2 regions of the Streptomyces violaceus genome follow, and region 2 is predicted to be linked to the other one. Evidence: riboswitches for the same ligand, from Rfam matches in the RefSeq annotation. Region 2 holds a riboswitch; the other holds the start of a gene.
What was found. A riboswitch is a leader RNA that binds a small molecule or an ion and turns the genes downstream of it on or off. The one in region 2 is predicted to bind cobalamin.
Positions count from the first base shown of each region.

Region 1: linked by a shared signal. The riboswitch ahead of OG542_RS13300 (ribonucleoside-diphosphate reductase subunit alpha) and the one ahead of OG542_RS34505 (ABC transporter substrate-binding protein) in region 2 are both predicted to bind cobalamin.

Region 1 is NZ_CP107911.1:3,007,385-3,022,281, forward strand. Features, by position in the region: gene OG542_RS13295 (NACHT domain-containing protein) at 1-1,914, opposite strand, end outside; cobalamin riboswitch at 2,146-2,285, shown strand; gene OG542_RS13300 (ribonucleoside-diphosphate reductase subunit alpha) at 2,409-4,766, shown strand; gene OG542_RS13305 (ribonucleotide-diphosphate reductase subunit beta) at 4,766-5,791, shown strand; gene OG542_RS13310 (hypothetical protein) at 5,704-5,955, opposite strand; gene OG542_RS13315 (GlxA family transcriptional regulator) at 6,049-7,011, shown strand; gene OG542_RS13320 (bifunctional albaflavenone monooxygenase/terpene synthase) at 7,025-8,392, opposite strand; gene cyc1 (epi-isozizaene synthase) at 8,389-9,474, opposite strand; gene def (peptide deformylase) at 9,770-10,420, opposite strand; gene OG542_RS13335 (tetratricopeptide repeat protein) at 10,585-11,565, opposite strand; gene OG542_RS13340 (HD-GYP domain-containing protein) at 11,683-12,930, opposite strand; gene OG542_RS13345 (HD-GYP domain-containing protein) at 12,927-14,258, opposite strand; gene rsrA (mycothiol system anti-sigma-R factor) at 14,413-14,724, opposite strand; gene sigR (RNA polymerase sigma factor SigR) at 14,721-14,897, opposite strand, start outside.
Region 2 is NZ_CP107911.1:7,638,509-7,653,405, forward strand. Features, by position in the region: gene OG542_RS34445 (beta-glucosidase family protein) at 17-2,506, shown strand; gene OG542_RS34450 (phosphoketolase family protein) at 2,620-5,007, shown strand; gene OG542_RS34455 (DedA family protein) at 5,078-5,704, shown strand; gene OG542_RS34460 (gamma carbonic anhydrase family protein) at 5,721-6,248, opposite strand; gene OG542_RS34465 (acyltransferase) at 6,361-7,158, shown strand; gene OG542_RS34470 (DMT family transporter) at 7,161-8,018, opposite strand; gene OG542_RS34475 (XRE family transcriptional regulator) at 8,116-8,688, shown strand; gene OG542_RS34480 (YbaK/EbsC family protein) at 8,730-9,287, shown strand; gene OG542_RS34485 (cation diffusion facilitator family transporter) at 9,289-10,317, opposite strand; partial or broken gene OG542_RS34490 (transcriptional regulator) at 10,380-10,490, shown strand; gene OG542_RS34495 (4-hydroxybenzoate 3-monooxygenase) at 10,510-11,733, opposite strand; gene OG542_RS34500 (CoA-binding protein) at 11,770-12,177, opposite strand; cobalamin riboswitch at 12,259-12,448, shown strand; gene OG542_RS34505 (ABC transporter substrate-binding protein) at 12,519-13,535, shown strand; gene OG542_RS34510 (FecCD family ABC transporter permease) at 13,532-14,545, shown strand; gene OG542_RS34515 (ABC transporter ATP-binding protein) at 14,542-14,897, shown strand, end outside.

The DNA of each region.
Region 1 (14,897 bases), 4.6 Mb from region 2:
GTGCTGCGCGGCCTCACAGAGCCGCTCGGAGAGGGCGCGCCCACGCACGGGGCTGCTCAGCGACAGCTCATCCTTCCCCTCCTGGAACCCGGCCCCGACGCCGCCGACTCGGGGCGAACGTCTCCCCACCCTCCCCCGGGACATGAACACGACCGCGACCAGCAACTCACGGCCGGGGCCGGGCGACTGCAGCGCCTGCGCGATCAGCTCGCCGACGTCGGCCTCCTCCATGCGGCTCAGCAGACGGAAGCCGAAGTAGGCCTGCAGGATGCTGTGCGGGAAGCGCGCCTTCGTCTCGGAGCTCTCCAACAGCCCGAGCTTGTCCGCGTTGCCCACCAGACGGGCGAGCACAGCGTGACATTGCGCCATGTTCCCCTTCTGCAGCCGCCTCGCCTCCTCGTCGCCGAGCCTGGCGCGGAGCGCGGCCCAGATCTGTTCCCGGTGCCACTCGGAGAAGGCGTTCCCGTGGCTGCCGTACCCGTCGGTGCCGCGCGCCCTGGTCCACAAGTGGCCTGCCTCGGCCCCGACGTATCGCACTCTGCCGGGCTGGACGTCCGGGCCGAGCAACTCGGCGAAGTCCACTTCCAGCTTGTCCTGAAGCAGTCCCACGCAGGCCAGAGCGGAGACCACCGCAAGGGTGTCCCGGCGCTCCTGCGGGGTCAGCGCGACGTCCTCACACAGTCGGCCCTCGTGCAAGGCACGGCCCCAGGTGTCCAACAGCCACAACCGAAGCGTGCTCCGGTCCCGGCTGCGTGTGTTCAGACGCTTCGGGTCGTCGGTCGGACGGTCCCGTTCCAGGGCGCCGTGCCGGTGCAGTTCACGGGCGATCTGCAGGTAGACGGGCGATTCGGTCACCTCCGCCGTCTCCACGATCCAGTCCACACGGCGCTCGTCCGTCCCCGGTACGGAGGCTTTGACGAATTGCAGCGCCTCCTCCTCGCTCAGCGGTTCCAGCTCCACGATCGCGGCGGGCGTGCTGTCCAGAGGACTGTGCGGCCGGGAGGCGATGACCACCGGTAGCCGCTCCTCATAAGCGCGTTCGATGGCACAGCGGATGATGTTGTCCCGGTTCTGCTGAACACCGCCGTCGAGGAGAGCCTCTTCGAGTCCGTCGGCGATGACGACCAGCTTGTCGTCGGCAAGCAGTTGCTGCCAGACCCGATCGGTCTTGGTGCGGGCCAGAATGCCCTGCGGCGCCACCTCGGCGAAACGCTGCCTGGCCATGCGCTCGAAGTTCAGATCGGTCCCGCCGTCGGCGTCCCGCAGCCGGATCGGCACGGGCACGGCACGCTCCTGGGCCAGTAGTTCGGTGAGCCGCACGAGGACGGCGGTCTTCCCCGTGCCGACACCGCCCACGAGCAGATAGGGCCGACGAGTGCTGCGCTGCCTCAGCCGTTGGGCGATGACCTGCGCGAGCTCCTCGCGACCCACGATCTCGGTGGAGTCCTGCCCGGCCGTGAGCACGAGCTTGTGCGGGTCCTTGCGCGCCTTCACGAGGTATCGCCGTTTGTTCCAGCTGTACCACCAGAACATGAAGAGCGCGGCGGCGACCGAAGCGGTGAGGACCGGACCGATGAAACGGAGCAGGGCGTCGAGCCCCGGCTCCTGCTGCCATCTCTCGACCGTGGTCGTCTGGTCGCTGACCAGCATGTGTACGCCGGCCCCGATCCAGCCGAAGACCACGAGGGCGCCGACCGCCCAGACCATCCGGAGCACGTTGGTGTAGGAGAACCACCTGCGCCACTTCCTGGGCCGGGTGGTGCCGCGGCGGGCCTCAAGACGGATGGTCAGGCTGTGCCAGTGGCCGAGGACGACGCGGCTGGTCCGTCTCGCCGCCCGCCGCAGATCCAGCGTGGCCATCGGCGCGTTGTGCGGCCGCTCCTTGCCCGGTGTGCGACGGACGACCCTCGTCATGGTGAGTACTCCCTCCGAGGGCGAGCTGGTTCCCAGTGCGGAGGACCGCGGACGTCGGCACCTACTTCCATGGAAGCACTCCCGACACGCCCCGCAACCCGGTGGCGAAGCGTGAGGAACGCCGCCGTACCCCCCGGGCCCCTTGGTGAACTCTCCTCACCTACCAGTTGACGCTCCGAAACCCGCGCGACACAACATCTGGGGGTGCCACCGGAACCCGGCACAAGATGTATGCTCGTGCTCGCTGTCGCCGCAGGGGAATCCGGTGCGAATCCGGAACTGTCCCGCAACGGTGTACTTGTGCATGTCTGTTCCCAGAAACGTCATGCACGGGAGTCAGTCCGAGGACCTGCCGACAGCGCACCCGGCCGTCCGGCCGGGGTGCCCTGACGTCCGGGCCTCGTGGAATGGGCCGGTGGACGCGACGCCGCGTGCGCTCGTGTGCTGCCCCCTGCCCTGTGCGAGGCCCCTTGCCGAGCGAGGGAGAGCCCCACGTGACCATCGCGCCAGCCGAACCGGTCTCAGCCGCCGAAGAAGAGCATGACGGTCCCGGTGCCGCGCTGCTGCGGACCCTGACCGAGCTGACCGCCGATCTCCCCGACGCCGACCCCGGCCGGGTCGCCGCCGCCGCGCTGCGCGGCCGGTCCGCGCGGGCGGACGAGACGGAGCTGCGCGAGCTCGCGACGGAGTCGGCCGCCGGCCTCATCTCCGAGGACCCCGCCTACTCCCGGCTGGCCGCGCGCCTGCTGACGATCGGCATCCGCGAGGAGGCCGCCTCCCAGGGCGTCACGTCCTTCACCGAGTCCGTCGCGGTCGGCCACCGAGAGGGCCTGATCGCCGACCGGACCGCCGAGTTCGTGCGCCTGCACGCCACCCGGCTCGACGCGCTGATCGACCGGGCCGCCGACGACCGCTTCGGCTACTTCGGCCTGCGGACCCTGCACAGCCGCTACCTGCTCCGCCACCCGATCACCCGCAAGGTCGTCGAGACGCCCCAGCACTTCATGCTGCGCGTCGCCGCCGGCCTCGCCGAGGACGACACGGCACAGTCCGTCGACGAGGTCGCCGCCCTCTACGGGCTCATGAGCCGCCTCGACTACCTCCCCTCCTCCCCCACCCTCTTCAACTCCGGCACCCGGCACCCCCAGATGTCGTCCTGCTACCTCCTCGATTCCCCCAAGGACGAGCTGGACTCGATCTACGACCGGTACCACCAGGTGGCGCGCCTGTCGAAGCACGCGGGCGGCATCGGGCTGTCGTACTCCCGTATCCGTGCTCGTGGTTCGCTGATCCGCGGCACCAACGGCCACTCCAACGGCATCGTCCCGTTCCTGAAGACCCTCGACGCCTCGGTCGCCGCCGTGAACCAGGGCGGCCGCCGCAAGGGTGCGGCCGCGGTCTATCTGGAGACCTGGCACTCCGACATCGAGGAGTTCCTGGAGCTGCGCGACAACACCGGCGAGGACGCCCGCCGTACGCACAACCTGAACCTCGCGCACTGGGTGCCGGACGAGTTCATGCGGCGGGTGAACGCCGACGCGCAGTGGTCGCTGTTCTCCCCCTCGGACGTGCCCGAGCTGGTCGACCTGTGGGGCGAGGAGTTCGACGCCGCGTACCGGGCGGCCGAGGCGAAGGGCCTGGCGAAGAAGACCCTGCCCGCCCGCGAGCTGTACGGCCGCATGATGCGCGCCCTCGCGCAGACCGGCAACGGCTGGATGACCTTCAAGGACGCCGCCAACCGCACCGCCAACCAGACGGCCGAGCCGGGCCACGTCGTCCACTCCTCCAACCTCTGCACGGAGATCCTGGAGGTCACCAGCGACGGGGAGACGGCGGTCTGCAACCTGGGGTCGGTCAACCTGGGTTCCTTTGTCGATACATCGACCAGCGACCTCGACTGGGAGCGGCTGGACGAGACCGTCCGTACGGCCGTCACGTTCCTCGACCGGGTCGTGGACATCAACTTCTACCCGACGGAGCAGGCGGGCCGCTCCAACGCCCGGTGGCGTCCGGTCGGCCTCGGGGCCATGGGCCTGCAGGACGTCTTCTTCAAGCTGCGCCTGCCCTTCGACTCGCCCGAGGCCAAGGCGCTCTCCACCCGCATCGCCGAGCGCGTCATGCTCGCCGCGTACGAGGCCTCCGCCGACCTCGCCGAGCGCAACGGCCCGCTGCCGGCCTGGGAGAAGACCCGTACGGCCCGGGGCGTGCTGCACCCCGACCACTACGACGTGGAGCTGACCTGGCCCGAGCGCTGGGCGGCCCTGCGCGAGCGCATCGCCGGGACCGGCATGCGCAACTCCCTGCTCCTCGCCATCGCGCCCACGGCCACCATCGCCTCCATCGCGGGCGTGTACGAGTGCATCGAGCCGCAGGTGTCCAACCTGTTCAAGCGCGAGACGCTGTCGGGTGAGTTCCTCCAGGTCAACTCCTACCTGGTGGACGAGCTGAAGCGGCTCGGCGTGTGGGACGCCCGCAGCCGGGAGGCGCTGCGCGAGGCGAACGGCTCGGTGCAGGAGTTCGCCTGGATCCCCGAGGACGTACGGGCGCTCTACCGCACGGCGTGGGAGGTCCCGCAGCGCGGCCTGATCGACATGGCGGCGGCCAGGACTCCGTTCCTGGACCAGTCCCAGTCCCTGAACCTGTTCCTGGAGACGCCGACCATCGGCAAGCTCTCCTCGATGTACGCGTACGCCTGGAAGGCCGGGCTGAAGACGACGTACTACCTGCGCTCGCGCCCGGCGACCCGCATCGCCCGCGCGGCACAGGCCACTGTCCCCGTGCAGGCCACCCCGGATCCCGAAGCGGTCGCCTGCTCCCTGGAAAACCCCGAGTCCTGCGAGGCCTGCCAGTAATGAGCACCCAGAACCTTCTCGACCCCGGCTTCGAGCTCACCCTGCGCCCCATGCGCTACCCGGACTTCTACGAGCGCTACCGGGACGCCATCAAGAACACCTGGACCGTGGAGGAGGTCGACCTCCACTCGGACGTCGCCGACCTCGCCAAGCTGTCCCCGGCGGAGCAGCACCTGATCGGCCGGCTGGTCGCGTTCTTCGCCACCGGCGACTCGATCGTCGCGAACAACCTGGTGCTGACGCTGTACAAGCACATCAACTCCCCCGAGGCGCGGCTGTATCTGAGCCGGCAGCTGTTCGAGGAGGCCGTCCACGTCCAGTTCTACCTGACGCTCCTCGACACCTATCTCCCCGACCCGGAGGACCGCGCCGCCGCCTTCGACGCGGTGGAGAACATCCCCTCCATCCGCGAGAAGGCCGGGTTCTGCTTCAAGTGGATGGCTGCATTTGATGGAACAGAGGGGGTGGACAAGCTCGACCGGCTGGAGACCCAGGCCGACCGCCGCCGTTTCCTGCTGAACCTGATCTGCTTCGCCGCGTGCATCGAGGGCCTGTTCTTCTACGGTGCCTTCGCCTACGTCTACTGGTTCCGCAGCCGGGGCCTGCTGCACGGCCTGGCCACCGGCACCAACTGGGTGTTCCGTGACGAGACGATGCACATGTCCTTCGCCTTCGACGTGGTCGACACCGTCCGCAAGGAGGAGCCGGAGCTGTTCGACGACCAGCTCGAGCAGCAGGTCACGGACATGCTGCGGGAGGCCGTCGAGGCCGAGCTGCAGTTCGCGCGCGACCTGTGCGGTGACGGCCTCCCGGGCATGAACACCGAGTCGATGCGGCAGTACCTGGAGTGCGTCGCCGACCAGCGGCTCACCCGGCTCGGCTTCGCTCCGGTGTACGGCTCCGAGAACCCCTTCTCCTTCATGGAGCTCCAGGGGGTTCAGGAGCTGACAAACTTCTTCGAGCGGCGGCCCTCGGCGTACCAGGTGGCGGTGGAGGGCACCGTCGACCTGGACGAGGACTTCTGAGCCCACTCGCTCTCCCGGGCCTCCTGGGCCTCCTGGGCCTCCCAGATCTGACGGTCGACGCGCCTGTCGCGCACGATGCCGATCACTGACGGGAGGACCAGGAGGACCAGCGTCCCCAGTACGAAGATCATGGCGATGAGTGTCTGTACCTGGTTCGTTTCCATGGACACCACTGTCGCGCCGATGACTCCTTACCGTCAGTGGCAGTACTGCCGTGGACCCTCGAATTACTGCCACGGGCGAGGCACACTGGAGACATGCTCCAGAACGTGGCCGTCGTTCTGCTCGACGGCGTGAACCCCTTCGAACTCGGTGTGGTGTGCGAGGTCTTCGGCACCGACCGCAGTGACGACGGCCTGCCGGTCTACGATTTCGCGGTCGCCTCGGCCGAGGGCCCGTCGCTGCGCATGAACTCGGGCGTCTCGGTACAGGTCGAGCACGGCTTGGAGCGGCTGGAGACGGCCGATCTGATCGCGGTGCCGGCCGGGCACGGCTACGCGTCCCGTGAGTTCCCGCCGGAGCTGCTGGACGCCCTGCGGCGCGGGGTCGCCCGCGACGCCCGGGTGCTCAGCGTCTGCTCCGGCGCCTTCGTGCTGGCCGCTGCCGGGCTGCTGGACGACCGCCGCTGCGCCGTGCACTGGAAGCACGCGCGGGCCCTCGCCCGGCAGTACCCCCGGGCGGTCGTGGAGCCGGACGTGCTCTACGTCGACGAGGACCCGGTGATCACCTCCGCCGGCACGGCCGCGGGGATCGACGCCTGCCTCCACCTGGTGCGCAAGGAGCAGGGCACCGAGGTCGCCAACAAGATCGCCCGGCGGATGGTGGTGCCGCCGCACCGTGACGGGGGCCAGGCCCAGTACATCGAGCGCCCGCTGCCGCACTCCGAGGGCGACACGATCGGCGACGTGCTGGCGTGGATGGAACGCCACCTCGACGAAGAGGTCACCGTCGAGCAGTTGGCCGCCCACGCCCACATGTCCCCGCGCACGTTCGCCCGCCGCTTCCAGCAGGAGACCGGGACGACTCCCTACCGCTGGGTCCTGCGCCAGCGGGTGCTGCTGGCCCAGCGGCTGCTGGAGGCGACGGACGAGACGATGGACGCGATCGCCGGCCGAACGGGGTTCGGCAACGCGGCCACACTGCGCCACCACTTCGTCCGGTCGGTCGGGACCACGCCGAACGCCTACCGGCGCACGTTCAGGGGCCCCGAAGCGGCCTGACGATCACCGCCTGTCACCTCGGCACCGGCCGCAGCAGCAGCTCGTGCGGCCGGAGCGTGATGCCGACGCGCGTGCCGTCGTTCGAACCGGCCACCTGCTCGAAGCGGTACCTGGAGGCCAGCGCCGCCGTGATCAGCGTCAGCTGGGCCATCGAGAAGTGGTCGCTCGGGCACTTGCGGTTGCCGACGCTGAACGGGCTCATGGCGTGCTTCGGGATGTCCTTGACCCGGTCCGGCAGCCAGCGATCGGGGTCGAACTCCAGGTTCCGCTCGTACGACTTCGCGTCGCGCTGGATCGCGTACGGGCTGTATACGATGTCCGCCCCGGCCGGAATCCGGTATCCGCCGAGTTCCGTGTCCCGTACCGCCCGGCGCGTCAGAATCCAGACGGCGGGGCGCAAACGCAGGGCCTCGACGACGACATTGTTGGTGTGCCTGAGTCCCCGGACGTCCCCGAATGCCACCGGCCTCCCACCGGTGACGGCTTCTACTTCGTCACGCACCCGGTCCGCCTGTTCAGGGTGTTCCGCGAGCATATGCAACAGCCACATGATCGTGGAGGCGACGGTTTCGCTGCCGGGGGTGAGGATCGCGACGACCTGATCGTGGATCTCCTGTTCCCCGATGGGGTCGCCATTCTCGTCCTTCGCCTCCAGCAATGCCGTCAGCAAATCGTCCGGCTTTTGACCGGATGCCCGGCGCTCGGCCACGATCTCGTCGACCAGGAGATGCAAATCGGCCAATGCACGGTTGAATTCGCGGTTGGCCGGGAGCGGCAGCTTGTAGAGCGGCCCGAGCGGGACCACCATCCGCCGGTACATCCCGCGGAAGACAGTGGCGAGCGCGACGCACAACCGCTCCGCCCGCTCGTCCATGTAGTCGCCGCGCAGCAGACAGCGGGCCGCGATGCGCACGGCCACCCGGAAGGACTCGGAGGTGCAGTCGACGGTCTCGCCGGGCTTCCAGCGCTCGGTCAGCGCGTGCGCCTCCTCCTCCATGATCGGCCCGTAGGCGGGGATGGCGTCGAGCCGGAAGGCGGGCTGGATGGTGCGCCGCTGGCGCCGGTGCCGCGGCCCGTTCGCCGTGGCCACTCCCTCCTTTCCGAGCAGGCCCTCCAGGGACTCCCAGAGCGGCCCGGCGATGATGAAGTCGTTGCTCAGCGCCAGTGCGCCGGTGAGGTCCGGGGTGGTGACGGCGTACACGGTCTTCGGCCCCAGCTTCAGGCGGACCACGTCTCCGTGGTCGCGCAGCCGGGACATGAACGCCAGCGGGTCGCGCACGAGCTTCCAGCCGTGGCCGAGGCCCGGGACACCGCCGCCCGCCCGGGGCGGCTCACGCAGATCCGGAGCCAGGGCTCCGGGCCGCACAGACTCGACGGTCATTTCTCACCTGCCGCTTCGTTGTTGACGTACGGGGGCGTGGACCGGTCGTCCCAGCTGTCGACCATGTACCGGCCGGACTCGTGGTGGAACCAGTAGACGGAACTGAACCAGTTGCGCATATTGCTCAGACAGGCCCGCACGGCGGCGCTCAGTTCCTTTCCCCGCACGGTGCCGTCGGCGAGGTCGTCGGCGAACCGTAATGCTTCCTGTTCGACGTCGAGAAATTCCGTTATGGAGTTCTCGACACGGCGTCTGACTTCCGTGACCGCCTGTTCCAGTGTCAGCCCCTCATGGGTGATGAGACTGATTCCGAGATTGTGCACCTCGTCGCCCGCTATTTCCTTCGGAAGGGAGCAGAGGTCGTTGTACCAGGCGGCGAACTCCTGGCTCAGCAGCGCCGCCCGCCGATATGCCGGGTGTTTCCGCACGGCGTCGGGTAGTTCGCATCCCGCAGTCGGCTCCAGCAGATCCGTCCATATCCAGTGAGCGAAGGTGAGCCGGCGCAACCGGAGATATTCGTCGACCGTGGGCACGATTCCGTGGGTGCGATTGTGGAACTCCCGGTCGTATGCGTCGACCACCGCGTGGAAGTGCCGGGCGAACCGGAGGTTCCACGTCCTCGGCAGGAAGGCGTACAGCCGCAGCACGCTGTCCGCGAACCCGGCGACCAGTGAGTCCTCGTGGTGCAGGTGCGCCCCGGGGAAGTCGAGGGCCGCGTGCAGCCGGTCCCGCAGCCGCCGCCAGGCGACCGGACGGTCGTGCACGATGTCGCGGTCGTGCCGGTCGTCCCAGACGAAGAACCAGGCGCTGTAGTCCGCGATCGCCTGGAGGACCTCGTCGGAGGCGCCGATGTAGTACCCGGCCATGAGGTCGGTGTAGCAAAGGCCGTCGGCATATTCCTCCACCTTGTCCGCAGGCATGAGCCGCTTTTCGAGCAGCCAGGCCCGGGTCTTCTCCTGGCACTTCGGCCAATACGGGTGGAGTTGCCGGGGAAACGCCGCCTCGATCACCGGGAGAGAGAGCGACGGTGGAACTACGATGGTGGTCGGTGTCGATGTGGTGCCGTGTGACAAAGCATGCACGAACTAACCCCTCTCGGCCGCCTGTTGGCGCGGGCGCCCCTCCCTTCGTGCCGGGCGTGCGCCGTTGCATACCCCGCTCATCCCATTCAGCACTACAACTGACCGCTCTGGGAACGTATTTGCTTCATTCACTACCCCACAGTGCCGGGATCCTCCCGGTGTGTGACGGGGAACGGATCACCAGGAGAGCAGAAGCGATCGAACGTGCGACGGACAGGCGAACGGCACAGCCGAACGGCGCCTGTTCAAGGCGGGAAACCCGAACAGACGCCGTTCGCCTGGTGCGTGTGAAGTCTCAGTCGTTCGCGACCACGGGGTAGCGAGGCTCGTTCTCGGCCATCTGCCGCAGCGCGTCCTTGCGCTCACGCTTGGAGAGCCGGTCGATGTACAGGTAGCCGTACAGGTGGTCGGTCTCGTGCTGCAAACACCGAGCGAAGTATCCGGTGCCGCGCACCTTGATCGGGTTGCCCTTCTCGTCCTGCCCGGTCACCTCGGCGTAGTCGGGCCGGGCGAGCGGGGCGTACGCGGTGGGCACGGACAGGCAGCCCTCGTTGCTGTCGTCCAGCCTGCGCTTCTCGGCGGGCAGTTCGACGAGCCGGGGGTTGCAGACCACTCCGGTGTGCCGGGCACCCTCGTCGTCGGGGCAGTCGTAGATGAAGACCTTCAGGTCGACACCGATCTGGTTGGCGGCCAGGCCCACGCCCTCGGCGGTGCGCTGGCTGGCGAACATGTCCGCGACGAGTTGCTGGAACTCCTCGCCGAACTCGGTGACGTCCTTGCACTCCTTGTGCAGCACCGGGTTCCCGACCACCGTGATCGGCCGCGAGGTCCCCCGCTCCCGCCAGGCCGCCTCGCGCTCCTCGCAGTCCTCCGTGTCGATCACGTACCCCTCGTCATCGACGGGGAGCACGCCCGCGCGCTGCTGATCGGTGTCCTGCTGAGCCATGACGTTACGTACGCCTTCCTGAACCAAACCGGGCTGAGATGCGGATACAGACTACGCCGCTGTTCGGACGCCCTTCTTTGTCTTGGGGGCGCGGGGCTGTATCGATCTGCGGCTCCGCCGCGTGGGCGCGAGCAACCACGACGCAGCCGCACCCGACAACGGCGCTAACAGACCTCTTCCAGATCCCGCCAGTCACGGGAATCAGGGCTGTCGGCAACCCACCCGTCCAGCAGCCCCCTCACCAGCGAAGCCGGCGCAGCCAGCCCGCACTCCCGCTCCGGCACCCAGAGCTGCCCGTCCGTCCGATGCCCCAGCGGCCCGGGATGCCCCGGCTCACTGTGATCATGCGGATCGAGATGTTCCCCGTCACCCTCGTCCGACGGCATCCGGGACTCCGAGCACATCCGGCACAGCAACCGCACCGAAGAAGACCAGTCCTCCGCGGCGAACCCGGCATCCCCGGCAAGCTGCTCCAGCGCGTCACGGTCCGCCTCGGTCGCCGCCTCCAGCAGCACCACCCAGGTCGGCACCGGCGACGGGGCCCACAGCTCGATCTCGTCGAACACCGGATAGGTGTGCCCGGCGGCCGTGGTCCGCTCCCCGTGCGGCACCCCGTCGTGCAGCACGACCTCGCCCCAGCGTCGCCCCGACGACGGCAGCGGGATGGACAGCACCTCGATCCGCGCGGGATCCAGCCGCCGCCCCCACACGACCTCGGCCTCCCCCTCCGGGGACAGCCGTACGGCCGCGCTGCCGAGGTCCATGCCGACGGGCTCGCCGGCGGCGATGGCGGAACCGGGCATCCGCAGCCCGTAGGCCTGCCAGGCGCGCCGGGCCAGCGGCCAGTCCTGCAGGGCGGTCGCGGCGATGCCGACGTTCCACCAGTCGGGCGCACCGGTGTCCCGGTCGAGCAGGGCCACGGCCCTGAGGCCCGCCGCCCGCGCCTGCTCCCAGTCGTGCCGGAACTTGTGCAGCAGGGCGAGGTTGAACCACGACTCGGACAACCAGGGCTCCAGGTCGGCGGCACGTGTCAACAGTGCGCCCGCGTCCTCGTACCGGCCGTCGCCGATCAGTGTGAACGCCCGGTCTGTGGCCTGCCGCCAGGAGGCGGAGGGCCGGTGCCGTCCCTTGCCGAAGATCCTCACGATTCCCGCCTGCCAGTTCCGTTCGGTGGGCTGGCCGTAGCTGTGTTTCGAGCCCCCGGACACCTTCTCCTTCGCATCCAACCACGTACGGCCTCCGAGGCGCTCATTACCCATGGGTTACCCAGCCACGGGCAGAGTCAGACTGCCCCTCGCCAGTACCCGGGCCAGTGATTCCACCACCTCCGGCGCGTACTTCCCGGCGGTGGCGAGCCGGAGTTCCTCCAGCGCCGTCAGCGGCCCGCCGGGCCCGCCTTCCCTGGACTTCTCCTCGTACGCGTTCACGGCCCGGACGATTCGCGCGGCGAGCGGCTGCTCGGCGTAGGGGTCGGCCTGCCGCTCCACGACCACGGCGACCGACTCGTCGACCCCCGTATGCCGTACGACGGCACCGCCGAGCAGCGCGATCCGCCGCTGTTCCGCGGCGGGCAGGTCGGCGGTGGCGCCCGCCGGCACCGGGTCGACGAGGCTCAGCTGGCCGATGTCGTGCATGAGCGCGGCGTACTCCAGCACGGCCAGTTCGGGCTCGGTCAGGCCCAGGTCCCGACCCACCGCCTGGCCGAGCGCGGCGACCCGCCGGGCGTGGCCGCAGGGGGTGTAGCCGGCGACCTCGGTGGCCCGCGCGAGGGAGGCGATGGTCTGGCGGTAGGTGGCCCGGACGGCGGCGTACCGCCGGAACGACATCTGGGCGAGCAGCAGCGGCACGGAGAAGACGGGCAGCGCCCACAGCCCGACGACGGCGACCGCGAGGGCCATCACGGCCCCGGTAGCGATGACGGCGGACCCGATGCCGCACACGGCCCGCAGCTCGTCCCGCAGGACCGGGCCGAAGGGCCAGCCGGTGCGGGAGTGGGCCAGGGCGGCGGCGAGCACCGCGTCGCACAGCGCGGTCAGGGACAGCAGCGCGAGCAGCAGCAGCGCGTAGGCGGGTCCGCCCCAGTCGTCGAACATCCCCCGGTTGTACGGGGGCTGGAAGCACACGGCGACGAATCCGACGGTGAGCATGCGGCGTGCCAGGTGGTCGAGCGTGGGCCCCTGTCCGCGCGCGACGTGCGGCACGCTGCCGAGCAGTGAGGCGGCCAGCACGACGGCGACGACCTGGGCGAGGCCGTGGTGCGTGGCCCGGCCGCCGGCCTCCCCGAGCAGCGCGTACGACAGGGCCGCAGCGGCCCCGAGCGGTGCCGGTTCCCGGACCCGCGCCCCGTTGCGCCGGGTGAGTTCTCCGACGGTGACGAGAACCCCGAAAGCGAGGGCGACGCGGCGTTCCTCGAGTCCGCTGTAGAGGGTGACGGCGAGGGAGCCGGTGGCGAGGAGGGCGGCGCAGGCGTGGACCAGGGTGCGCAGGAGAGGCGCCGCGCACGCGCTCATCGGTGTGCTCCAGGCCGGCTGGAGACGGGTGTGCCGGGCGGGGGCACCCGGGGTGGGTGGGCGTCGTCGGCGGTCACCGCGGGGTGCCAGCCCGTCCGCCGTACGGCTTCCACCAGGGCCGCGACCATCACGGGGTCGAAGTGGCTGCCCGCGCACCGCTCCAGTTCCTCCAGGGCCACCGCGACGGGGCGGGCCCTGCTGTAGCTCCGGGTGGAGGTCATGGCGTCGAAGGCGTCGGCGACCGCCACGACCCGTGCGGACTCCGGGATCTGACGGCCCACCAGGCCGTAGGGATAGCCGCTGCCGTCCAGCCGCTCGTGGTGGTGCAGTACTGCGGCGCGGGCCTCCCCGAGGAAGCCGATGCCGCGCACCATCTCGTGCCCGTACTCGGGGTGCAGCTCGATCACGCGCCGCTCCTCGGGGGTCAGCGGCCCGTTCTTCCTGAGCAGCCGGGTGGGCACGCCCAGCTTGCCGACGTCGTGCAGGATCCCGGCGAAGCGGAGCACCTCGACGCGCTCGTCGTCCATGCCCAGCTCGCGCGCGATCATCATGGAGGCCTGCCCGACGCGCTCGCTGTGCCCCCGCGTGTACCCGTCCTTGATGTCGACGGCCTGTACCAGCGCCCGGATGGTCGCCTGGTGTGCGGCCCGTTCCCGGTGGTACTGCGCGAACGCCCACCACGAGACGCACATCGGCAGCAGCACGAGCAGCGCGGCCACGGGACCGTACGGGCTGCGCCACAGGACGGCCATCATCAGCCCGGCGAGGCCGTGCACCGCGATCGGCGCGAGCGAGCGCGCCACCAGGCCCCGCCAGGCCCGCCGCACCGGCACCCGCTCCGCCGCGGCCAGGATCCCGCCGTCCAGCAGCGCGAGCACCAGGCAGAACGCCAGCACGGCCGCCCCGGCCGGCCCGAGCGCGTAGGGAACGTCGCCCGCGACGACCGCGTCCCGCCCGCCGAGCATCCAGTGCACCCGGGCCGCCGCCCACACGCCGAGGACGAGCTGGGCGGCCCGCCAGATCCGCCGCAGCGCCACGGGCCGCTGCCCGACATGCGAGAGCAGCGCACCGGGCACGGCGACCAGGGCGGCGGCGGGCGCGGGCAGCAGGAAAGCGCCGGCCAGCAGCACGGGGTAGAAGGTCCCGGCCGGGTGGGAGATCCCAACGAACCGGGACCGGGCAGCGCGCTCACAGCCGGCGTACAGCGCGGCGAGCAGCGCGACGGCCCACCAGGGCGTACGGATGCCCGGCAGCGGGAGCAGACAGAACAGGGCGGCGACGGTGACACAGGCGACGTACACACGTGCACGCGTGGATACCGCTTCCATGAGCCCCTCCCCCGGCCATGTCCGTCAGGCCCGGAGCCTAGGACGGCGGTGGGGGGCTCCGCGGGCCGACAACCCGCGGATTAGCACGTTCGAGTGACGCGTTCGAGGATGACTACCCCCCTCGAAGGTGGGGTAGTTGAAAGGCGCAGGAGTGTCAGGACTCCTGCGGCGTGGCAGGCGAGGCGGTGACGTCCTGGTCGGGGACCGCCTGGCCGGAGCGGATCAGGTCGATCCGCCCCATGACCTTGTCCCGCAGGTCGCCCGGCACGTCGTCATGCCCGCAGCAGCGCTTGACGAGCTTCTTCACGGCTTGCTCGAGCCCGTACTTCTCGAGGCAGGGCGAGCACTCCTCGAAGTGGTGCTCGAACTTCACGCAGTCCGAGTCCGGCATCTCACGGTCGAGGAACTCGTAGAGATGATCGAGGATTTCGCTGCAATCCGTCTCGTGCGGCTCTCCGCAGCTCATGACCCCGAGCCTTTCGCTTCGTTCGACTCTCCGGCGCCGGCCGGGACCATCCCGCGGTCACGGGCATAGTCCTCCAGCATGCCGCGCAGCTGACGGCGGCCCCGGTGCAGCCGGGACATCACCGTACCGATGGGTGTCCCCATGATGTCGGCGATCTCCTTGTAGGCAAACCC
Region 2 (14,897 bases):
GGCGCATAGTGCGTTCATGACCGACACCGTCTCCCGTTTCCCCCGGCGGTCCGCCCTTCGTCTGCTCGGTGGGGCGGTCGCCGTGGTCGCGGTGACCACCGGCGGGTTCGCCCCGGCTTCCCGTGCTCACGCGCGGAGCGGACGCGGCCAGGGCTCCGGCGCCCGGGTCGAGGGGCTGCTCGCCCGGCTCACCCTCGACGAGAAGATCTCCCTGCTGCACGGCGCCACCGACCCGCGCCCGCTCGGCCAGGCGGGCTACGTCCCCGGAGTGGCACGGCTCGGCATCCCGCCGCTGCGTCTCGCCGACGGCCCGGCCGGTGTCCGCGTCACCCGGCATGCCACCGCCCTGCCCGCCCCCGTCCTGCTGGCCTCCGCCTTCGACCCGGACCTGGCCAGGCGCTACGGCCAGGTCATCGGACGGGAGGGCCGCGCCCTCGGCCAGGACGTGCTGCTGTCCCCGATGGTCAACCTCATCCGCACCCCGTACGCCGGCCGCAACTTCGAGACCTTCAGCGAGGACCCGCTGCTCTCCGCCCACCTGGTCGCCGCCGAGATCGAGGGCATCCAGGGCGAGGGACTCATCGCGACCGTCAAGCACTTCGCGCTCAACAACCAGGAGCGCGACCGCACCTCGGTCGACGTGCGCGTCGACGAACGGACCCTGCACGAGACCGAGCTGCGCGGCTTCGAAGCGGCCGTCGCGGCCGGCACCGGCGCGGTGATGGGTGCCTACAACAAGGTAAACGGCACCTTCGCCTGCGAGAACGAGGAGCTGCTCACCGACGTCCTGCGCGAGCGCTGGGGCTTCACCGGCTGGGTGATGACCGACTGGTCCGCCGCGCACAGCACGCGCAAGGCCCTCATGGCGGGCCTCGACATGGAGATGCCCGACGGCACCCACTTCGGCACGGCACTCGCCTCGGCCGTGCGGGACGGCGGCGTGCGAGAACAGCACGTCGACCGGGCCGTGCGCCGTGTCCTGACCGTCATGGACCGCTTCGGACTGCTCGACGGCACCGTTCCGCAACGTCCGGACCGTGACGCGAAGGCCGGTGCGGCCGTCGCGCGCGAGGTCGCCGAGGCGGGCGCCACCCTGCTGCGCAACGCACACGGCACCCTGCCCCTGACCGCCGGCGGGAGCGTGGCGGTGATCGGGCCGACCGGCGCCCGGCCCCTGGTCAGCGGCGGCGGCAGCGCCCACGTCGTGCCCGAGCACGCCGACAGCCCTCTCGACGCCATCCGGTCGCGCGCCGCACGGGTGACCTACGCACTCGGCGAGGACGCCTTCGGCAAGCCCCTCCCGGCGAGCGCGCTCGACCCCGCCTTCGACACCGAGGCCCAGCGCGTCGACGCCGGCCGGACCTGGACGTACGACGGCACCCTCACGGTGACCGACGCCGAAGCCGGCGACGACTGGACGTTCGTGCTCCACTACTCCGGCACGCCCCCGCTCCGCCCGAAGGTCCTGCTCGACGGGGAGGACCTGTTCCCGCTGGTGCCCGGCTGGGACGAGTACTTCATGGGCGGCCTGCTCACCCACGCGGCCGACGGCCTGTCCGTGCGCCGCAAGACCTTGAAGCCGGCCAGGGGAACGCACCGGTTGTCGATCACCGCACCCGGCGGAGACACCGGCCAGTCGTTCCGGCTGCGCCGCATCACCGCCGCGACCCGCGCGCAGGACGTCGCTGAGGCCGTACGGGCCGCCCGCGCCGCCCGGGACGTCGTCCTCTTCGCCTACGAGGACGCCATCGAGGGCCAGGACCGCACGACCATCGCCCTCCCCGGCAACCAGGAGCGGCTCATCGAGGCCGTGACGGCGGCCAACCCGCGCACCACCGTCGTCCTCAACACCTCGTCCGCCACGTCGATGCCGTGGCTGGAGCGCACCGGCGCCGTGCTCCAGATGTACTACCCAGGCCAGGAGGGCGCGGCCGCCACCGCCGCCGTCCTGTTCGGTGAGCGCGATCCCGGCGGCCGCCTCACCCAGAGCTTCCCCGCCGACGACGCCCACCACCCCGTCGCCGGAGACCCTCGCCGCTACCCCGGCGTGGCCGGCACAGAGCACTACACGGAGGGCGTCCACGTCGGCCACCGCTGGTACGACGCCGAGGACGTACCGCCGCTGTTCCCCTTCGGCCACGGACTGTCGTACACGTCCTTCGCCTATGAGGACCCGGACGCGCACTGGACGGCCGACGGCCTGGACGTCGCCTTCACCGTCCGCAACACCGGCCGGCGCGACGGCGTGGCCGTGCCGCAGGTGTACGCGGGACCGGCCCCGGACCTCCGGCTCGAGCAGCCGGTACGCGTACTGGCCGGCTACCGGCGGCTCGCCCTGCGGGCGGGAGAACAGCGGCGCGTGACCGTACGCGTCGAGCCGCGCACCCTGTCCTCCTGGGACCCGAAGGTCCACGACTGGGTGCTCGGCACCGGCCCGCGCACCCTGTGGATCGCGACGTCGTCACGGGATCCGCGGCTGCGGACGAGCGTACGGGTGGGCGGCTGAAACCAGGCGTGCGGCGAGCGGCGTGTGCCGCCTGGCCGACAGGCGCCTGGCATCGAACCGGAACAAACTGGTACCCCTCCTGAGGCCGTCGCAGAACCCCCAGGGAGTCACTCATGCCCGAGGCCCCGCGCCAGGACAACAGGACCGCACCGACCGACGAGGAGCTGCGCAGGCTGGACGCCCACTGGCGGGCCGCCAACTACCTGGCGGCCGGTCAGATCTACCTGCTGGCGAACCCGCTGCTGACCGAGCCGCTCAGGCCCGAGCACATCAAGCCCCGGCTGCTGGGGCACTGGGGCACCTCACCCGGGCTGAACCTGGTCTACACACACCTCAACCGCGTGATCAAGAACCGCGGTCTCGACGCCCTGTGCGTCTGGGGCCCGGGCCACGGCGGGCCCTCCGTGCTGGCCAACTCCTGGCTGGAGGGCAGCTACACCGAGAAGTACCCGGACGCGACCCGGGACGCGCCGGGCATGGAGCTGCTGATGAGGCAGTTCTCGTTCCCCGGCGGCGTGCCCAGCCACGTCGCCCCGGAGGTCCCCGGCTCGATCCACGAGGGCGGCGAACTCGGCTACTCCCTCGCCCACGCCTACGGCGCCGCCCTCGACAACCCGGGCCTGCTGGTCGCCTGCGTGATCGGCGACGGGGAGGCGGAGACGGGCCCGCTCGCCGGCTCCTGGCACGCCAACAAGTTCCTCGACCCCGTCCATGACGGCGCCGTCCTGCCCATCCTGCACCTCAACGGCTACAAGATCGCCAACCCCACCGTGCTGTCCCGCATCCCGGAGGCGGAACTCGACGCGCTCCTGCGCGGCTACGGACACGAGCCCATCCACGTCAGCGGCGACGACCCGGCCACCGTCCACCGCGCGATGGCCCACGCCCTGGACACCGCGCTCGACCGCATCGCCGAGGCACAGCACGCCGCCCGTGAGGAGGGCGTGGCCGAACGCCCGCGGTGGCCGGTCATCGTGCTGCGCACCCCGAAGGGCTGGACCGGCCCGGCCGAGGTGGACGGCGAGCCGGTCGAAGGGACCTGGCGCTCCCACCAGGTGCCGCTGTCCGGCGTCCGAGACAACCCGGAACACCTGCGGCAACTGGAGGCCTGGCTGCGCTCTTACCGGCCCGAGGAGCTGTTCGACGCCGAGGGCCGCCCGGTGGCGGACGTCCTCGACTGCGTCCCCGAGGGCACCGGGCGGCTCGGCGCCACCCCGCACGCCAACGGCGGACTGCTGCTCCGTGACCTGCCGGTCCCGTCCCTGGACGACTTCGCCGTCCCCGTCGACAAACCGGGCACGACGACGCACGAGCCCACCCGGGTCCTGGGCGACCTCCTCGCCCAGGTCATGCGGGACACCACCGACCGCCGTGACTTCCGCCTGGTCGGCCCTGACGAGACCGCCTCCAACCGGCTCCAGGCCGTCTTCGAGGCCAGCGGCAAGACCTGGCAGGCCGGAACTCTGCCGGTGGACGAGCACCTGGACCGGCACGGCCGGGTCATGGAGGTCCTCTCCGAACACCTCTGCCAGGGCTGGCTGGAGGGCTATCTGCTCACCGGCCGGCACGGGCTGTTCTCCTGCTACGAGGCGTTCGTGCACATCGTCGACTCGATGGTCAACCAGCACATCAAGTGGCTGCGCACCTCCCGGCGACTGCCGTGGCGGGCCCCCATCGCCTCCCTCAACTACCTGCTGACCTCGCACGTGTGGCGACAGGACCACAACGGCTTCTCCCACCAGGACCCCGGCTTCGTCGACCACGTCCTCAACAAGAGCCCCGAGGTCGTCCGGGTCTACCTCCCGCCTGACGCCAACACCCTGCTGTCCGTCGCGGACCACGCCCTGCGCAGCCGCGACTACGTCAACGTCGTCGTGGCCGGCAAGCAGCCCTGCTTCGACTGGCTGTCGCTGGACGAGGCCCGGGTCCACTGCGCCCGCGGCGCCGGCACCTGGGAGTGGGCCGGCAGCGAGGACGGCTCCGGGGAACCCGACGTGGTGCTGGCCTGCGCCGGTGACGTCCCCACCCAGGAGGTCCTGGCCGCCGCGCATCTGCTCCGCCGGCACCTGCCCGACCTGGCGGTCCGCGTGGTGAACGTCGTCGACCTGGCCCGCCTGCTGCCCCGCGAGGAGCATCCGCACGGCATGAGCGACTTCGAGTACGACGGCCTGTTCACCTCCGACAAGCCGGTGATCTTCGCCTACCACGGCTACCCGTGGCTGATCCACCGCCTCGCCTACCGCCGCGCCGGGCACTCGCACCTGCACGTGCGCGGCTACAAGGAGTCCGGGACCACGACCACGCCCTTCGACATGGTCGTCCGCAACGACCTCGACCGCTACCGCCTGGTGATGGACGTCATCGACCGCGTCCCGGGCCTTGCGGTGCGCGCCACGGCCGTACGCCAGCGGATGGCCGACGCCCGCACCCGCCACCACGCCTGGATCCGCGAGCACGGCACGGACCTGCCCGAGGTCGCCGAGTGGACGTGGAACGCCTGAGCCGCGGGGCACGTCCTGTAACCCGGTAGGCTTCCCGTGCCCGTAGGGAAGCTCAGGGAAGGAACCCGCGTTGCACGTCCAGGAGTGGCTCGAAACCGTACCCGCCGTGGCCGTCTATGCACTGGTGGGAGTGGTCATCGGCCTGGAAAGCCTGGGCATCCCGTTGCCGGGCGAGATCATCCTGGTCTCCTCCGCGCTGCTCGCCTCCCAGCACGGTGACATCGACCCCGTCGTCCTCGGTGCCTGCGCCACGGCCGGCGCGATTATCGGTGACTCCATCGGCTACGCCATCGGCCGCAAGGGCGGCCGACCCCTGCTGGCCTGGCTGGGCAAGAAGTTCCCCAAGCACTTCAGCGAGGGCCATATCGCCACCGCCGAGCGCTCCTTCGAGAAGTGGGGCATGTGGGCCGTCTTCTTCGGCCGCTTCGTCGCCCTCCTCCGCATCTTCGCGGGCCCCCTCGCCGGCGTGCTCCGCATGCCGTACTGGAAGTTCGCCATCGCCAACGTCCTCGGCGGCATCCTCTGGGCCGGCGGTACGACAGCGGTCATCTACTACGTCGGCATCGTCGCCGAGTCCTGGCTGAAGCGCTTCTCGTGGCTGGGCCTGGTGGCGGCGGTCCTCGTCGGCGTCACGTCCATGCTGGTGATCAAGCGCAAGGCGAAGAAGGCCCAGCCCGTGACGGCTGCCGCGGAGTAGAAAGCCCTTCGCTTTCCTACGCGTGCACCTCACGATGTGCCTTCGCCAACTCGGCGTACATCGTGCCGTTGAGGGTGACCCCCTGCCGCTCTTCCTCGGTCAGCTCCCGCCGGACCTTCGCGGGAACCCCCGCCACCAGTGACCCGGGCGGCACGACCATCCCCTGCGGCACCAGCGCCTGCGCGGCGACAAGAGACCTGGCCCCGATCACGGCCCCGTTCAGCACGGTCGCCCCCATACCGATCAGACAGTCGTCCTCGACGGTCGCCCCGTGCACCACGGCGTTGTGCCCGATGGACACCCGCTCACCCACCGTCACGGGAAAACCCGGGTCGGCATGGAGCGTGCAGTTGTCCTGGACGTTGCTGCTCGCACCGACCGAGATCGCCTCGACGTCACCGCGGAGCACGGCCCCGTACCAGACGCTCGCCCCCGCACTCAGCGTCACGCCCCCGATCACCGAAGCCGTCGGCGCCACGAACGCCTCCGGATCGACCTGCGGCTCCCTGCCGCCGATCCCCGTGATCATCGCCCGCTGTGCCATGCCCGCCTCCAGAAACGTCGTAGACAACGCGCAAACCGTACGACACCCGGTGGGGTGAAGATCACAGGCCTCCGACGCCGCGGGGTGAGCTGCCGCTGAGTACCGTGACTTCGTGCCGAAGCGCAAGAACACGTTCTCATCCTGGCGGCGGGGCCTCGCGCAGCGCGCCGTCCACGCGGGCTGGGCCTGGGTGCAGCGCACCGGCTCCGTCACGGCCGAGCACCCCGGGCGCTACCGCTTCGGCGCGATGGGAACCGGTACCAGGCTCGCCTTCCCGCTCGGCACCGTCTTCGGCGAACCCTGGATCCATGTCGGCGCCCACTGCATCATCGGCGAGCAGGTCACCCTCACGGCGGGCCTGATGCCCGACCTCGATCTCGGCCCCGACCCGATCCTGCGCCTCGGCGACGGCGTCGTCCTGGGCCGCGGCAGCCATGTCATCGCGGACACGACGGTCATCATCGGCAGCGACTGCTACTTCGGTCCGTATGTGTACGTCACGTCCACGAACCACTCCTACGACGATCCGCACGAGCCCATCGGCAAGCAGTGGCCGCGGATGGAGCCGGTGGAGATCGGGCCCGGCTGCTGGATCGGCACGGGCGCGGTGATCCTGCCGGGCGCCCGGATCGGGCGGAACGTGGTGGTGGCCGCGGGCGCGGTCGTCCGGGGCGCGGTGCCCGACCACGCCGTGGTGGCGGGGGCACCGGCCCGCGTCGTACGGCGCTGGACCCCCGCCGACGGCTGGCAGCCACCGCTGCGCACCCCGCCGCCGGTACCGATACCGGACGGTGTCACGCCCGAGCAGCTGCGCGCGCTGTCGGACCTGGACGAGGAAACGGCGGCCCGGCTGGCGGAGCTGGACGAGGAGGCGGCGGCCGGCCTCGCGGAGCTGGAGCCGGGCTCCTGACCTCAGCCCGATGCCAGGAGGACCGTCCCCACCAGGGCCAGCCCCGCGCCCGCGGCCTGCACAGCCCGCAACCGTTCCCGGAGAACCCCTCGCGCGGCCACGGCGGTCACCACCGGGTAGAGGGAGGCGAGTACGGCGGCGACGGTGACCGGGCCGTGCTGCGCGGCGATCGAGTAGGTGCCGTTCGCGGCGACGTCCGCGAGGCCGACGAAGGCGAGCGCGGGCAGCGAGCGCCACGGAAAGCCGTCTGCCGGGAGGGCCGGCGATCCGCGCCGCACCGACACCAGCAGCGCCAGTCCTCCGGCGGTCACGTTCGTCACCCGCTGCACGAACAGCGCGAGGAACAGCCCCGTGAGCGTGGTCGACGCCTCGGCGATCAGGGCCATCACCGCGCCGAAGCCGAACGCCGCGAGGAGGGTCAGGGCGATGGCCTGGCGCTGCACGGGGGCGCCCCGGAACTGGGGGCCGCCGGCGAGGCAGACACCGGCGACGGCGACCAGGATGCCGACGAACTGGAGCAGGCCGGGGCGCTCGCCCAGCACCAGGCCCACTCCGACCGGCACGGCCACGCCGATCGAGCCCAGCGGTGAGACCACGCCCATCGGGCCCAGCGCGAGCGCCTTGTAGAAGGCGAGCATCGCCACCGGCCCGACGAGTCCGGCCGCCACGGCGAACCACAGCTGCGGCCCCGCCTCGCTCCAGCCGCCGGTCGCCACCACGACCGCACCGAGCACGACCACCGCGATCGACTGCGAGACCACGACCACCGTCAGCGCGGGCGTGCGCCGGGTCAGCAGTCCGCCACCGAAGTCGGCCAGCCCCCACAGCAGGCTGGTGGCCAGGGCGAAGAGCGCTGTCATGGTACGGAGGCCTCGCAGTACAGTTCAGTGAACGATCAGGTCAACCACACCATAGTGCACTCGACTGCACTGTGTCATACAAAATATTGGACGGAATGTGTCGGACCTCGAGCTGCTGACCCAGTCCCTGGCGCGCAGCGTCAAGCACTGGCGCGCGGTGCGCGGCTTCACCCTGGACGTGCTCGCCGCCCGGGCGGGCGTCAGCCGCGGCATGCTCATCCAGATCGAGCAGGCCCGCACCAACCCCAGCCTCGGCACCGTCGTCAAGATCGGCGACGCCCTCGGCGTCAGCATCACCACCCTGCTCGACTACGAGAAGGGCCCGAACGTCCACATCGTCCCGGCAGAGCAGGCCGTACGGCTGTGGCACACCGACGCCGGCAGCTACAACCGGCTGCTCGCGGGCACCGAGGCGCCCGGCCCGCTGGAGATGTGGGACTGGCGGCTCATGCCGGGCGAGAGCAGCCCGTCCGACCCGCACCCCGCCGGCACGACCGAACTGCTCCACGTCACGGCGGGGGAACTGACGCTCACCGTCGACGGAGTGGAGCACCGCGTGCCCGCGGGCTCGAGCGTCCACTTCGAGGCCAACGTCCCGCACACCTACGGCAACACCGGGGACGCGCCCATGGAGATGGTCATGGCCGTCTCGGTGCCGCCCGTGTCCTGAGACGCCCGATGGAGGCGGTCCGCTGTTGTTAGCGTGCGGTCATGCGCGCACCCATCGGACACTTCGACGACGCCCGTCCGGCCCCCGCCTGCCTCGACGAACTCACCGGCCCGGTCGCCGACGCCGTACGCCACTGGCCGGGCAGCGTCCCCGCCGACCAGATCCTGTACGTCGATACCGACCCGCGGTGGGCCGACACCGCCGTCTTCGTGGAGCACTACGGCCGGGACCTGCTGGAGCGGTCCGCGAACTGCGTGGTGGTGACGGGCAAACGCGCCGGCGAGACCACGCTCGCCGCGTGCGTCGTGCTGTCCACCACCCGGGTCGACGTGAACGGCGTCGTGCGCCGTCGGCTCGGCGCCCGCAAGGCCTCGTTCGCCGGTATGGACACGGCGACCGGCGAGACCGGCATGGAGTACGGCGGCATCACCCCGCTCGGACTGCCGGACGGCTGGCCCGTGCTGGTGGACGCGGCCGTCGTCGACCTGCCGTACGTGCTGGTCGGCAGCGGCCGGCGGCGCGGCAAGCTGCTGGTCCCGGGCAAGGCGTTCGCGGAACTGCCGGGGGCCGTGGTGCTGGAGGGGCTCGGGGTCTCCTGACCTACGCCGCCGTGTGGTGGGCCAGTGCCAGGTGCGGGTCGGCCTCGCCCGGGGCCGGTTCCGGGTCGGCGTGGACCAGGGCGGCGGTGAGGCGGGGCACGGCGTGCAGCAGCGCGTGCTCGGCGTCGACGGCGATCCGGTGCGCCTCGCGTACCGTCGCGTCGCCGTCCACCACGACCGCGACCTCGGCGCGCAGCCGGTGCCCGATCCAGCGCAGCCGCAGTTCGCCCACCCCGCACACCCCGGGGACCTCGGTCAGCGCCTGCTCGGCCCGGTCCACCAGGGCCGGGTCGACCGCGTCCATCACCCGCCGGAACACCTCCCGCGCCGCGTCCCGCAGCACCAGCGCGATCGCCGCCGTGATCGCCAACCCCACGATCGGGTCCGCCAGTTGCCATCCCAGGGCCGAGCCGCCGGCACCCAGCAGCACGGCCAGTGAGGTGAAGCCGTCGGTGCGGGCGTGCAGTCCGTCGGCGACCAGCGCGGCCGAGCCGATCGCGCGTCCGACCCGGATGCGGTAGCGGGCCACCCACTCGTTGCCCGCGAACCCGACCAGGGCCGCCACGGCGACCGCCGGGACGTGCTGGACCGGGCGCGGGTCGAGGAGGCGGTCGATCGCGGTCCACCCCGCGAAGGCCGCGGACGCGGCGATCGTCAGCACGATCACGAGACCCGCCAGGTCCTCGGCCCGCCCGTAGCCGTAGGTGAAGCGGCGGGTGGCCGCGCGCCGGCCCAGCACGAAGGCGATGCCGAGCGGCACGGCGGTCAGCGCGTCCGCGGTGTTGTGCACGGTGTCCCCGAGCAGCGCCACCGAGCCGGAGACGGCCACCACGAGCGCCTGGGCCAGGGCCGTCACACCGAGCACCGCGAGCGAGACCCAGAGCGCCCGCATCCCGCGGGCCGAGGACTCCAGGGCGGAGTCGACCTTGTCGGCCGTCTCGTGAGAGTGAGGGGTGAGGAGGTGGGACAGCCGGTGGCGCAGGCTGTGACGGTGATGGTGAGGGTGGGTGTGCTCGTGCCGGTCGCTCACTGGGGTCCCCTTCCGGTGCGCGGGAGTGGACGTGCGCACGCCCACAGGGCCATTATGTGCGTATGAGCGCACGCATGCACCTGTCACCTGCGCACGATGCGCATCCGCGCAGCCCCGGCGAGGAACGGTTCGCGCTCGCCGCCGAACTCCTCGCCCTCCTGGGGGACCGGACCGGCTCGCCCTGCCGCTGAATCAGTACCGCGCGGCCGTCCCCAGATATTGCTCGGCGAAGGCCGCGGCCGCGGCGGGCGAGGTGAACAGGCGGCGCAGCCGGGCGAGCGTGGTGCCCGCACGGAACGGGTCGCCCGCCGCCGTGCCGTGGTACACCTCGGACAGCCACTGCGAGAACTCCTGGTAGTCCCACACGCGCCGCAGACACGCCTGCGCATAGCCGGCCAGACCGCTGTCGTCACCCGTGGTCAGGTGGGCCACCAGGGCGTCACCGAGCAGGAAGGCGTCGTGCAGGGCGAGGTTCATGCCCTTGGCGGCGATGGGGGCGACCAGATGGGCCGCGTCGCCCGCGAGGTGGAGCCGGCCGTGCACCATCGGCTCGACCACGTAGTCGTGCATGTCCAGCACACGCTTCTCGATCAGCCGCCCCTCCGTCAGCGGCGGCACACCGGCGGCCCCGAGGCGCTGCTGGAGCTCCGACCAGACGCGCTCGTGCGGCCAGTTCTCCGGGTCGTCGCCCGGCGGGCACTGGAGGTAGTAGCGGGTCACCTCCGGGCTGCGGGGCATCTGGCCCGCGAAGCCGTTCTCGTGACAGCCGAACAGCACGCAGTCGGCCGACGGCGGGGCCTCGGCGAGCAGTGCCAGCCAGCCGATGCCGTAGTCGTGCCGTGCGACCTTGACCTGTTCCGGCGGCAGCGAGGCCCGCGTCACCCCGCGCGCCCCGTCGCAGCCGGCCACGAAGTCGCAGTGCACCACCCGCTGTTCGCCCGTCTCCGGGCAGGTGTACGACACGGAGGGCCGGTCGGTGTCGAGGTCGTGCAGCTCCACGTCCCGGACCCCGAAGCGGATCTCTCCGCCCCGCATGTCGGCGTACTCGCGCACCAGGTCCGTCACCAGCAACGGCTGCGGGTAGACGAAGTGATGACTGCCCGTCATCTCGCCGTAGTGGAACCGGTATCGCTCCCCGTCGAAGCGGAACTCGCACGCGGTGTGCAGCTCCGCGCGGTCCAGCAGGTTCCGGGCGAGGCCCCGCTTCTCCAGGCCGCGTACGGCCCACTCCTCGATGACCCCGGCCCGGGGCCGCTGTTCGATGAACTCCCGGGTCTCGGTCTCCAGCACCAGGCAGTCCACGGAGGCGGCCCGCAGGATGTTGCCGATGGTCAGCCCGGCGGGTCCGGCGCCCACGACGACGACCGGGAAACGTCGAGGGGAGCCTGCGTCCGCGGGCGGGGAGGCGTGGGTCATGCGCTCATTATGGAGCGGGCCCGCCGGTCGTGACCGTCACCCGAGCCGCGGGATCTCGATCGCCGGGCAGCGGTCCATCACCATCTCCAGGCCCGCGGCCCGGGTGCGGTCGTACGCCGTCTCGTCGATGACGCCGAGCTGGAACCACACCGCCCCGGCGCCCTTCGCGACCGCCTCCTCCGCGACCGCTCCGGCGAGGTCGCTGTTCACGAACACGTCCACGACGTCCACGTCGAAGGGGACGTCCGCCAGACTCGCGTACCCCTGCTCGCCGTGCACGGTCTCCGCCTTGGGGTGCACGGGCACGACGCGCTTGCCGTACCGCTGGAGCACCGCGGCTACGCCGTACGCCGCGCGCTGCCGGTTCGACGACAGGCCCACCACGGCCCAGGTGTCGCCGAGCTCGGTGAGGATCCTGCGGACCGTTGCGTCGTCGCCGTACACCGGCGGCCTCCTCGGGAGTCGCGGAAGAGCTGCTGTCCGGGCAACGACGCAGGGTGCGCGGTCATTCCCCGACGCCCTCCGTGATAGCTTGCCGAGGCCAGTCGAACCCATGTACGTGGGTCAGGGAATCCGGTGCGAATCCGGAACTGACGCGCAGCGGTGAGGGGGACGGGCGGGGCCTCTGCCACTGAACGGCTCGTGTGCCGTACGGGAAGGCGCCTCGCACCGGGTGAACCCGAGTCCGAAGACCTGCTGGCGGCCTCCGCGGCCGGCCGGCGGCGGGGGAGCACCGTACGACCGGGCTCCGCGATCGGGCCCTCGACGCCTGAGGACTGGTTTCCTTGCCCCTCGCCCGACCCGCCCGTGCCGCCGTTCTGCTCGCGGCCTGTTCCCTGCTCCTGACCGGCTGCGGGGGCTCGAAGGCCCCGACGGCCGAGGCGGCCGCCGCACTCGACAACTGCGGCCGGAAGGTCCGAGTCGACAAGGCGCCCCGGCACGCCGTCTCCCTCAACCAGGGCACCACCGAGATCCTGCTCTCCCTCGGCCTCGCCGACCGCATGGCCGGCACGGCCACCTGGACCGACCCCGTGATGAAGGGGCTGGAGAAGGCCAACGCGAAGGTGCCGCGCATCGCCGAGAACAACCCCTCCTTCGAACGGGTCCTGGACTCCGACCCCGATTTCGTCGCCGCGTCCTTCGTCTCCACCCTCGGCACGGGCGGCGTCGCCACCCGCGACCAGTTCGAGAAGCTCGGCGTGCCCACGTACGTCTCCCCGTCCGACTGCGCCGGCAAGGACAACTCGGGGGGCGGCGACGGCAAGCGCGACAAGGCGCTGGGCATTGAGGCCGTCTACGGCGAGGTGCGGGACCTCGCGACCGTGTTCGGAGTGAAGGACCGCGGCGACAAGCTCGTGGCCTCCCTCCAGCAGCGGATGAAGAAGGCCACGCGGGGCGTCGACGCCTCCGGCGTCTCCCTTCTGTACTGGTTCGCCAACTCCGAGTCGCCCTACATGGCCGGCTGCTGCGGGGCGCCCGGCATCATGACCCGTGCCCTCGGCGCGAAGAACGCCTTCGACGACACACACGAGGAGTGGCCGCAGGTCAACTGGGAGACGGTCGCCGACCGCAACCCCGATGTCCTCGTCATCGGCGACCTGACCCGCGACTCGCAGACCGCCGAGTCCGCCGCCAAGAAGATCGCCTTTCTGGAGTCCAACCCGGTCACCAAGAACATGGACGCCGTCAGGCACAAGCGGTACGTGCTGCTCAGCGGGCAGGCCATGAACCCGACGATCCGCACGGTCGAGGGCGTGGAGAAGGTCGCGGCCGGACTGCGTGAGTTCGGGCTCGTGAAGTGACCGTCCGCGGACCGGCGCTCGGTGTCGCGGGCGCCTTGCTGCTGGTGGTCTCCATGGCCCTGGCGATCACCATCGGACCGGCCGACATCCGGGTCGGGGACGTGTGGTCCGTCGTCGCGGCGCACATCGGGCTAGGCAGCTCCGACCTGACGCCGATCCGGGACGGGATCGTCTGGCAGCTGCGGCTGCCGCGCACCCTGCTCGCGGCCGTGTGCGGGGCGGGACTGGCCGTGTGCGGGGCGGTGATGCAGTCGCTGCTGCGCAATCCGCTCGCCGATCCGTTCGTGCTCGGGGTGTCCTCGGGTGCCTCCACGGGCGCGGTCGTCATCGTCGTGCTGGGCGTGGGCGGCGGTGTCGTCCCGGTGTCCGCGGGCGCGTTCCTCGGTGCCCTGGTCTCCTTCGCGCTGGTCCTGCTGCTGAGCCACACCCTCGGCGACACCACCGACCGGGTCGTCCTCGCGGGCGTGGCCGCCATGCAGCTGTTCTCCGCGCTCACCTCCTTCGTCGTGCTGACCGCCGCCGACGCCGAGACGACCCGGGGCGTGCTGTTCTGGCTCCTGGGCTCGCTCGGCGGGGCCGGCTGGACCGACGTGTGGCTGTGCTTCACCGTCCTGGCCGTGGCGCTGGTGGTGTGCCTGTCGTACGTCCGTACCCTCGACGCCTTCGCCTTCGGGCAGGACGCGGCGGCCGCGCTCGGGGTGTCCGTGGCCCGCACCCGCCTGGTGCTGCTGTGCGTCACCGCCCTGCTCACGGCCGCGCTGGTCAGCTCGGCCGGGGCGATCGGCTTCGTCGGGCTGGTCCTGCCGCACGCCGCCCGGGCCCTGACCGGACCCGGGCACGCCCGGCTGCTGCCGGTCACCGCCCTCGCCGGTGCGGTGTTCCTGGTCTGGGTCGACACCCTGGCCCGTACGGTCCTGGATCCGCAGGAGGTGCCGGTGGGGGTCGTGACCTCGCTGATCGGGGTGCCGGCGTTCGTGGCGGTGCTCTACCGGACGCGGAGGGTGCGGTGACCGAGACACACGCCCGTGAGACGCAAGCGCCGGTGCGGGCCGGGATCCGGGCCGACCGGGTCAGCCGTCGTGCCGACGGGCGTCTCATCCTCGACGGGGTCGTCCTCGCGCCCGAACCCGGCTCCACCGTCGGCGTCCTCGGTCCCAACGGCTCCGGCAAGTCCACGCTGCTGCGGCTGCTGGCCGGGCTGCTCACGCCGACCGCCGGAGTCGTCACCCTCGACGGCACCCCGCTGGGCGACCTGCCCCGCCGTACCGTCGCCCGCCGCCTCGCCATGGTCGAGCAACAGGCCGACACACAGGTCGAGTTGACGGTTGTGGACGTCGTACGGCTGGGCCGCGTCCCGCACCG